Regions from separate parts of the Shewanella polaris genome, predicted to be linked through region 1. Evidence: predicted binding sites of a transcription regulator. Region 1 holds the regulator's gene; the other holds the start of a gene.
What was found. Region 1 encodes MetJ, which represses methionine synthesis genes. Its sites were predicted from a motif close to TAGACGTCTAGACGTCTA; they were not measured.
Positions count from the first base shown of each region.

Region 2: the regulator MetJ is predicted to act here: its motif matches at 3,722-3,739, upstream of msrA (peptide-methionine (S)-S-oxide reductase MsrA).

Region 1 is NZ_CP041036.1:4,095,558-4,101,034, forward strand. It holds gene FH971_RS17880 (bifunctional aspartate kinase/homoserine dehydrogenase II) at 1-2,251, opposite strand, end outside; gene metB (cystathionine gamma-synthase) at 2,422-3,585, opposite strand; gene metJ (met regulon transcriptional regulator MetJ) at 3,793-4,107, shown strand; gene FH971_RS17895 (sulfite exporter TauE/SafE family protein) at 4,183-4,923, shown strand; gene FH971_RS17900 (c-type cytochrome) at 5,303-5,477, shown strand, end outside.
Region 2 is NZ_CP041036.1:2,363,037-2,368,513, reverse strand. It holds gene FH971_RS10335 (efflux RND transporter permease subunit) at 1-36, opposite strand, end outside; gene FH971_RS10330 (efflux RND transporter periplasmic adaptor subunit) at 42-1,229, opposite strand; gene FH971_RS10325 (GNAT family N-acetyltransferase) at 1,416-1,976, shown strand; gene trxB (thioredoxin-disulfide reductase) at 2,065-3,018, opposite strand; gene msrA (peptide-methionine (S)-S-oxide reductase MsrA) at 3,220-3,699, opposite strand; gene astE (succinylglutamate desuccinylase) at 3,936-4,967, shown strand; gene FH971_RS10305 (thiamine pyrophosphate-dependent dehydrogenase E1 component subunit alpha) at 5,124-5,477, shown strand, end outside.

The DNA.
Region 1 (5,477 bases):
CCGGGGTTAAATTAGCATAAGGATGATTGTTATCAACCCACTGCAAACTCACTTCAGCTTGCATTTTTCCCTCGATTTTATCTAATGAAGCCACATAGCGCAGCACTTTGTTTTGCTCGGCAGCTGCAACATACTGCTGTAATAAATCATCATCTAACTCGCTAATACGAGGCAAAAAGTCTTCTAATGATAGCTCGGCTAACGCTTTAGGTACTAACGAGTTAAGACCAATATCGTTTAACTCAACCGACAAACCTATCTCTCGGGCTAAAATAAGTAACTTACGCTGCATATCTCGGCCGGACAAATCATCACGAGGATCGGGTTCCGTTATCCCTAAGCTCCTAGCCTCTAATACCAATTCAGAAAAGGGTTTCGTACCATCATAGTTTTCAAACAACCAACATAAGGTGCCAGAAAAAATACCACCGACAGCTTCAATAGTGTCACCACTGTTTCGCAAATCATTTAACGCATGTTGTATCGGTAACCCAGCACCACAACTGGCATTATAACGCCAAAATAAGCGACGATTACTCAACTGTTGTTTTAGTTCTCGGTAAAAAGGGAGCGGCCCAGAGCCTGCTAATTTATTGGCGCTAACCACGTGAATACCACGAGCAAATAATTGTGGGTATTGCAGTGTTAATGTGGCGCTAGCGCTGATATCTAACGCGACAATTTCGTCACAAGACAATTGTGCCAGCTGTTCAAATAACTGATCATAATTCCACTCTATGGCGTTGGCTTGATAATCTTGTTGCCAGTTATCAAGGTCAATCGCATCATTTGAAATCAATGCTTTTTGCGAACCTACCACACCGATTAGTTCAACTGAGGCTTCTAATTCAAGATCTAAAGTTGGTCGTGCACGCTTAAATAACTCTATCCATGCTTCTCCAATATTACCGACACCCAAAAGTAACACGCCGATACGCATTCTAGGTCCTGCACAACGACGATGAACCTTTTGAGTCAGTAAGCTGACCTGTGCTTGTGGGACCAAAGTCACTAAGCTGAGTGCATCCTGATAAACCGGCTTAGCATCACGACTTAATAAGCGGGCAAAACTGCGCCTAAAGTGATGCGCATCGGCACTGACTAATGCCACTAAGCCTAAGTCGGTTTGCACTGTGACGTCGTCAATCAATAGTTCATTGCCATGCAGAGCCAATAATGCCAACAGTTGCTTTTGGCTTTCGAGGGTAAATGCTAATTCAAATTTATGTTGAGCTAATTCCCAATAGGCTAATGGCGTTAGCCCTGCCTCATTAAATATAGTCAGTAAAGGTGCAAGAGCAGAGCCCATTTTAAAACCAATCAATACCACTTCGTTTAAATTAGTCACAACAGGAGCACTGGCCGATGAACTCTGCGGCGCAATAAGCGTAAAATCGGTATGCGAGGCATAACTTGAGCGCACAGCAAGGCTAACGTGGGTATTAAATAATGGTTGTAATGTACGAGAATGTAATACGGGTGAGCCTAAACGCGCTAAACGGTCGGCTTCTGCTAGAGACATACTCTTGAGCAACTTAGCGTCATTGATTTTATTCGGATCGGCATTAAAGACCCCTTCAACATCGGTCCAAATCGTCACACGTTCAATGTCCGCTAAACTGGCAATTAATGTGGCACTAAAATCTGAACCATTGCGGCCCAGTAATAAAGTATCACCATGACTATTTGCGCAAATAAAGCCCGTTATCACTAAACGCTCTTGTGGATGTCGAGCTAATAAGGTTTGCACTTTCTCACGCGATTGCGCCACTAAAATATTAGGAATAGCACCTTCATCAGCAACTAAAATAGAACATGCATCAACATTACTGGCTGCTACGCCCATTTCTCGTAACAATGCAGCCATGAGGCGAGCGGACCAACGTTCACCAAAACTCACCACATGGTTTAATTGGTAATCATTATGTTGTTCTAAGGACAACAAACTGACTAACTGAGATTTATCAGTCGACAAACGTTCACGTAAATCACGTGCTTGTTCATTTGACAGTAATTGCTCAATTAACGTCTGCTGATAACTAATCAGTACTTGTAGCTCTTCTTGCCACAATTGACCACTGTCACGAAGGCTCAGTAATTTGTATAAGAAGTTAGTCGTTTTACCGGCGGCGGATACCACCACAAGATCATCACTTTGACCGTGGGTAAGCAAAATATGTGCAACACGGCGATAGCAGTCTGCATCCGCTAAACTAGAACCACCAAACTTATGTAAATGACTTCGCGCCATTACTGACTCCTTAAACAACTACGACTTTTATTGCGACGGCTTCTTGTTGCAATTAACGCTTTATGCAATAAATAGTGGTGCAATGAACTCTTTTTTGCATTTTAATCATGCCACAAATGCATATTTTGTTATTTTACTCAAACCACAGCTAACATAAACTCAAATTAAGCTTATTTAATTGCCGCTACGGCAGCTAAACCAGCTTTCAGATCGGCAAGTAGATCTTCAGCGTCTTCAATACCGACTGATAGTCTCAATAAAGTCTCTTTAATACCAGCCTCTTGCCTTGCTTGTGGGTCCATTGCTCTATGGGTCATAGTGGCCGGAACGGCGACTAAACTTTCCACTCCGCCTAAACTTTCAGCAATACTGAACAAAGACAATGCCTGTAAAAAGGCAACCACTTCGGCTTCACCGCCCTGCAATTCAAAACTTAACATAGCGCCAAAGCCTTGTTGTTGTTTTGCCGCAATGTCGTGACCTGGATGATCTTTTAAACCCGGGTAGTGAACCTTGGTAACCACATCACTAGCGCTGAGTAGCTCAACAATCTTTTGCGCGTTACGTTGATGCTCACGAATTCGCACAGCAAGCGTTCGTAGGCCACGCAGTGTTAAGTAACTGTCAAACGCAGACCCCGTCAGCCCAAGGGTGTTTGACCACCAATGCAATAATTCACCTAATTCAGGATCTTTAGCCACAACCGCGCCACCGACGACATCGCTGTGACCGTTGATGTATTTAGTGGTTGAATGGATCACTATGTCAGCACCTAATAATAAAGGTTGCTGTAATATCGGTGATAAAAAGGTGTTATCTACCGACACCAACGCGCCAACGTCATGGCAAGCATGACTGACGGCTTCGATATCAATCACTCTAAGTAAAGGATTTGAGGGGGTTTCTAACCACACCATTTTAGGTTTCTGGGCAATGGCTTTACTCAATGCTTGGCTATCTGTTTGATCAACAACTAACAACTTAAATTGGCCTTTTTTCGCCAAATTAGTAAATAAACGATAACTGCCACCATAACAATCGTGCGGTACAACCAATAAATCATCAGGGCCAAGTAAGCTGGTGACTAAAGTAATCGCCGCCATACCAGTACAGGTCACCACACCAGTAGCACCTTGTTCAAGTTTGGCGAGCGCCTCCCCTAAAATACACCGAGTAGGATTACCTGAACGACTATAATCAAACTCACGAGGATTATTATGACCATCGAATGAATAATTAGTCGATAAATAAATAGGCGGTACAATTGCACCATGTTGTGTGTCTGTTTCAATACCTTGGCGAACGGCCAATGTGGCGCTTTTATGTTTTGTCATAATTGATTCCTAAAATGTCACAAACACACAAGTAGATGTCTAGACGTCCAAATTTACCGAAAAGTTCTGCATCCGTCAACAAAATAGACGCGTAGACGTCTAAACATCAAGAAATCTATTTGCATCGAGGTTAAATAGTCGCAATAATTTGACTAGAGCTTGTAACGGTTTAAAATCCGCACCGTATTTATCGTTAAGGGTAAGTTAATGACTGAATGGAATGGCGAATATATTAGCCCATATGCCGAACATGGCAAAAAAAATGAACAAGTAAAAAAGATTACAGTTTCGATACCGCTAAAAGTATTAAAAATACTAACAGATGAACGCACTAGACGTCAGATCAATAATCTGCGTCATGCAACTAACAGTGAACTGCTATGTGAAGCATTTTTGCATGCATATACAGGTCAACCATTACCTTATGACGGTGATTTATCAAAAGATGAACCGGACAGCATTCCAAGTGAAGCTAAAAAGATAATGGATGATATGGGCATCGAATGGGAAGAGCTGGAATAATCCACAGGTTAGTGACAACGTCATCGACTTGGAAACTACCCTAATACGAAGTAGTCTTGTTTTAAAAGAGAACATATGATGTCGTTTATCGATCCTACAACCTTGATACTGGCATCAATTATCGTTTTTTTAGGCGCGTTAACCCAGAGCTTAATTGGTTTTGGGTTAGCCGTTGTTGCTAGTCCCCTGCTGTATATTGTTAACCCTCAACTAGTGCCAGTACCAATTATTGCAATGGGATTTGCCATTTCTGCAATGACCTTATTTAGAGAACGCAACCACCTGCAATTTAATGGTTTACAATATGCTTTGCTCGGGCGGATCCCCGGCGGATTTTTAGGCGCTGGGTTATTACTGTTTGCACCACAAGCCATATTAGGTTTAGTGATTGCCGCTATTGTATTTATTGCTGTGATATTAAGTGTTTATCGCATTACAGCCCCCATCAATCGCATCAGTTTATTTATCGCGGGGGTATTTTCGGGCATATTTGGCAACATCGCCGCCATTGGTGGTCCACCTATGGCGATTTTACTTGCAGGCCAAGATCCTAGTAAATTTAGAGCTGCACTGTCTGCATTCTTCGTACTCAGTTCACTGATTGCTTTAGCTATTCTAGCCATAGTCGGCTTGGTTGAGATGAAACATTTGTGGTTGTCGCTAATGTTATTCCCTTCCGTTGTTACCGGTTACTTGGTCTCTGGATTGTTAATTAACCATGTCGATAAAAATAAAACCCGCATTGTGACCTTAATATTATGTAGTATCAGTGCGACTTTGTTAGTGGTTAAATCGACCAGCGCACTAATCAACTAATCAACTAATCAACCTAGTAACTCATAATGAGCTAACTATTCTCTCATTATGAGTAATTAAACCTTACCCAAAAAAATTTTCCCCTAAAGGCTTCCACCAAAATAATACACTAAATTATTTTTCCCTATCCATAATTGTTGTTCCAAATCCACTGCGAAATTTTTTATCTCTATAGCAAATTGAATATTGTCACGAAAGAGATCCACATCACATAAGTCCATTAGATTTGATTCAATTAACTTTTTTTCAATTAGATTTTTCTCATGAACATGATCTACTTCAAATTAACACTACTCACTTTTAGGTAACATTATTCACAGCAAAGAAATAAACATAAATTGCAAACGCACCACTAATAAGAAGCCCTATAGAGGATAAAATGATGAACACATACGTTAAAGTTGGTATCGCACTCGCTATTGCATTATCACTAGGTAGCCAAGCAATGGCAGCCGAAGGTGGTAACCCTAAAAAAGGCAAACATCTTTACAAAAAAGAATGTAAAGCTTGCCACAGCGCCGATAGTGAAGGCCCAGAACTTACTCCGATGGCTA
Region 2 (5,477 bases), 1.7 Mb from region 1:
AAACCAAGCAATGATGCCTTTATTAGTATCTGCCATGATATTTACTCACCTTCCATTGCAAGTTCAGTCTGTTTGGTTTCTAGTGACTCTTCTTGTTGGATTTTATCTTCTGGCAGAGCCAGCTTCATGCCTTCCATTGGATAATCAAGTGCAGATGTAATCACTTGTGTTCCTGATGCTAATCCATCAGAAATAACTACGTCAGCACCTTGTTGGCGAATAATGGTCACCGGTTTATAACGTAATGTTTTATCGTTATCCATAACAGCGACTAAGCCATTGACGATTAAATGACGTGGAATAATGGCCACTTTACCAGCATCATTGCCTTCAACATGAGCGGTTACATAAGTGCCAAAACGTAATTCGTTTTTATCGCTGTTAAGTCCGTATGGATCATCAACTTCAGCAACCAGATAAGTCATTCGACTTTTACTGTCAACCACCCCTTCACTGCGGACTATTTTACCGATCCATTGTTGTTTACTGCCAGCAAAGTTACCGACTAAACGCACTTCTGCATGGGTGCCTTTTCGATCTAGGTATTGCATTTCTTTGTCAGCTAAAGGCAAACGAATTTCTGCTGTATCTGTATTGTAAACGTGGCCAAGTTTGCTGCCTGTGGTGACGTATGCACCTAAGCCAATTTCACGGCTGGAAATAAGTGCATCATACGGGGCGCGGATAATGGTGCGTTCCAGATCACGTTGCGCACGAAGTAAACCCGCTTCGGCACTTTTTAACTTTGCTAATTCTTGTGCCAATTGCGGTTTACGTAAACTAAGATCTGTTGGTTTACTGCTGGTTATTTCTGCCCATTCACGAATAGCAACTTCTGCATTAGCACGTTCTTGAACCATAGTGGCTTTTGATGAGGCAAGATTAGCCTGTGCATCTAATAATCCTGCGTCATAATCACTTGGATCAATCTTAGCCAATATCTCGCCTTTTTTGACAAAACCGCCTTTAACGAATTTATCGGCTAAATAAATGATTTCACCGCTAACTTGCGAAACAAGTTCAGTATCATATTTGGCTGCAACTACACCGTATGAGCTTACCGAAAAGGTCATGGGTTTATATTCTATTGTTTCAACAGACACTAATGGTGTGGTATCAAGTGGGGGCTTTTCTTCAGGGGGCTTTTTTAATGCAGCTATCCCAACTAAACCGGCTATACCAATGCCTAATACTATGATGGGTAATATGATTTGCTTTTTAGTAGCCACAATCCTTCCTCTTAATAATGCTTTATCTTTGCAATAAATTTATTTGACGATAGCCATACCAAAGCTAATAGTCTTATTTCTACTTTATATGTTAATCGAAATGTTTATTTTTTGTTGTTTCATTGTGTAAACTTGTGTGTCAAAGATATGTGAGTAAATTGCATTTAAAATTACAGGGATATTATTGTGCACATAAACAACACCACTAGATTACAGTTATCATTAATGACTCTTGATGACAGCGCATTATTATTTGAACTAGACCAAGACGAACGGGTAATGCACTTTTTAAATGGTGGCAACAAAACGACTCAACAACAGATAGATACGGTGATGATCCCTCGATTGGCTCAATATTTAAATCCAGATAAAGGCTGGGGATTATGGAAAGTTCATGCACTCAATTGTATTGAAAATGATAAACACGGATTAAGTGGCCAGTATTTAGGTTGGGTGTTAGTTAGACCTATGCATTTTTTTACCGATATACAACAGCATGATCTTGAATTAGGTTGGCGTTTCAAATATGTGAGTTGGGGAAAAGGCTATGCAACAGAAGCCGCTCAAGCGGTGATGGAGGTAGTGAGTGCGATAGATGAAGTCACTCATATTAGTGCACTGGCGGTAGAAGATAACTTAGCATCGATCGCTATTATGAGAAAACTTGGCATGACTTTTCAACATAAAAGTATTCACAAAGATCCACTTGGCGATACCGAAGCGGTGTTTTATCAAAAAGCAGTTTAATGGTTAGTGCATACTCCCTTAAAATATCTGTCGGACAATAAAAAAGAGCAGATAAACTGCTCTCTTTTGTCTCGCGTTAGCGGGGTGATTATTTTTGAGCGTCTAGATAACGTTCGGCATCTAATGCCGCCATACAACCAGTACCTGCAGAAGTAATCGCTTGACGATAATGTTGGTCCATTACGTCTCCACAGGCATAAACACCTTCAATGCTGGTTTGAGTTGCATTACCTTCTAAGCCACTGTTTACTTTTAGATAACCGTGATTCATTTCTAATTGGCCTGCAAAAATACCCGTATTTGGGCTGTGACCAATGGCCACAAATACACCCGCTACTTCAAGATCGCTTACTGAACCATCTTTAGTACTTTTCATCTTAAGACCAGTTACACCCATGTCGTTACCAGTCACTTCTTCAAGTGTTTGGTCAAGATGCAAAATGATATTACCGTTAGCCACTTTGTCCATTAGGCGATTGATCAGAATTTTTTCTGAACGGAAAGTATCGCGACGGTGGATTAAGTGAACTTCAGAAGCTATGTTGCTTAAATAAAGCGCTTCTTCAACAGCGGTATTACCACCGCCAATCACTGCCACTTTTTGGTTACGATAAAAGAAACCATCGCAGGTTGCACAGGCTGACACACCACGGCCCATAAAAGCTTCTTCAGATGGAAGGCCTAAATATTTAGCCGATGCACCAGTAGCAATAATGAGTGCATCACAAGTAAACTCGCCATTATCACCTTTTAAACGGAAAGGGCGTTCAGTTAAGTTCACTTCATTGATGTGATCGAAAATAATTTCTGTATCAAACTTTTCAGCGTGCTTTTGCATCCGTTCCATTAATGCCGGACCGGTTAAGTCTTCAGCATCACCTGGCCAGTTTTCGACTTCAGTTGTTGTGGTTAATTGACCACCTTGCTGCATGCCTGTGATCATTACAGGCTTTAAATTTGCACGTGCAGCATAAACAGCAGCGGTATAGCCGGCAGGGCCAGAACCTAAAATTAGTAGGTTAACGTGACGAGCTTCACTCATGATTTGGTTCTCCAATAACTTGCCTTAAGCAATATAGATGAGATTGTATGGAATTTACATCGGCGGGTAAAGCGAAGTTAAGTGTAGGAAATCGATTGTGGTTATCTATTGTGTAAATAATCCGCTTCAAGCTGAGAGATGTGTTGCATCAACAAGCTTGAAACGGAAATTTGTCATAATAATGATACGGATTAATCCAACTTAGTAAACTAGGTGACAGGTTGGTAAATTATTCTTCTCAAGATAATTTTGATGATATTCCTCAGCAATGTGGAATGTTTGAATCGGTACAATTTCAGTGACAATATGACGTTGCCCCCATTTACCACTGCGTGCTAACGCTAGCTTAGATGTTTCGGCTTGGGCTTTTTGCTGTTTATCATGAAAAAAGATAGTGCTGCGATATTGAGTGCCAATGTCGCCACCCTGCATATTCAACATGGTTGGGTTATGATTTTTCCAAAAAACATCTAATAACTCGTTGTAATCGATAACTTCAGGATCAAATTCAACTTGCACAACTTCGGCATGACCAGTGGTTCCTGTTTTCACTTCTTTATAAGTCAAAGCTGAATCTTTACCGCCCATGTAGCCACATGTAGCGTTTATTACACCGTTAACTTCACGGAAAAAATACTCAACACCCCAAAAACAACCTGCACCAAATGTTGCTAACGCCATGACAAACCCTTAAAACAAATTATAGAAGTCTAGATGGCCGTAATTGTGTTCAATATTTGTTTTTTTTGCAAGTAATGTTTTATTAATAAATAAATCTAACTTATGCCTCCATTAAAAATATTGTCGCTTATGCTAGAATCCGCTGATAAAAATAGGCATGCAAAATTTGTAAGATTAAGTGAAGCGCAACAGTAAGATTAATCATGCCATAAAATAAAGCATTCAAGGAGTTGATAGTGTTATCTAATCCAATTAAAGATAATGATTTTCTAGCTTATACTTTAGCTAATCCAGACAAAATAGACGGCAGTTTCAATTTTATCTTAAGCAATCACACTCGCGTGGATGTGCTTGATACTGGGGTGATTGTGTTCACTCCTAATACCCCATCAACTAAAGACATAGTGTTATCAAGTGCTGTGCACGGCAACGAAACCGCGCCAATAGAAATATGTAATCAATTAATTCATGATCTTTTGAGCGAAAAAATTATCGCTAAACAACGTTGTTTATTTTTAATTGGTAATCCAGCAGCTATTATCAACAAAACTCGTTTTATTGACGAAAACATGAATCGTTTATTTAGCGGCGCGCATTCTAAAGGCGAGGGTTTACGCCATCCAGAGCGTCATCGTGCCAAAGCGTTAGAGCAATACGTGGCAGACTTTTACAATGCCAATAGCGACAATCAACGTATTCATTACGACTTACATACCGCAATACGTGCCTCAAAGCATGAAAAGTTCGCGATTTATCCATACCGCCCAGGTCGTGCTTTCAGTGGCGAGCAAATTATGTTTTTGGCGGCATGTGGCGTTGATACTATGTTGTTTCATCATGAGCCAACGACCACGTTCAGTTATTATTCGTCTGAGCAATTTCAAGCAGATGCTTTCACCGTTGAATTAGGTAAAGTGATGCCATTTGGCCAAAACGATATGAGTCGTTTTATTCAAACTCATACTATGCTTGAAAAGTTAATCACTGAAATCGTGCTAGAAGTACCAGCGTTTGATGCCGCTAGGGTGAACTTATATAAAGTATCGCGCTCTATTAATAAGCACTTTGATGATTTTGAGTTTAGTTTTGCTGGTGATGTAGAAAACTTCAGTGCCTTTAGTCAAGGTGAAGTGTTAGCGACAGAAGGCGGTAATGCCATTACAGTTGAACACCCACAAGAAGCAATCGTATTTCCGAATGCAAATGTGCCTATTGGTCAGCGAACTGTTTTATGTTTAGTACCAGCGTTAAGTGAGAAAATTGAATAGTCGTAAAGCAATATATACATGTTAATCGTGAGTAAAATACGTTTACAGTGAGAGTAAGTATTGATAGGTAGTTTACGTTAACGTAATGTCTACTCGCATAGTATAAATAGAGCCATGTTTATGTTGAACAGGGCTCAACAATAACAAGAGCATAATATGAGCAACGCACCACTGACCAATGAAACAGTGCACCGTGTCAGCTTCTTAGACAAAGCGTCATTGCACATCCCCATTTTGCGTATTTTGCAAGCTGATGGCACCACTTATGAAAATGCGGTTCTACCAGTAATCGATAAGGCTCTGGCCGACAAAATCTTTGATACTTGTGTTTTTACACGAGTATTAGACGAGCGTATGTTGGGTGCGCAGCGTCAAGGACGAATTAGTTTTTACATGACCTGTACTGGTGAAGAAGCCTCAATTATTGGCAGCACAGCAGCGCTTGATAAAGACGACGTCATTTTGGCCCAATATCGTGAGCACGCCTCATTGCGTTATCGTGGTTTTACG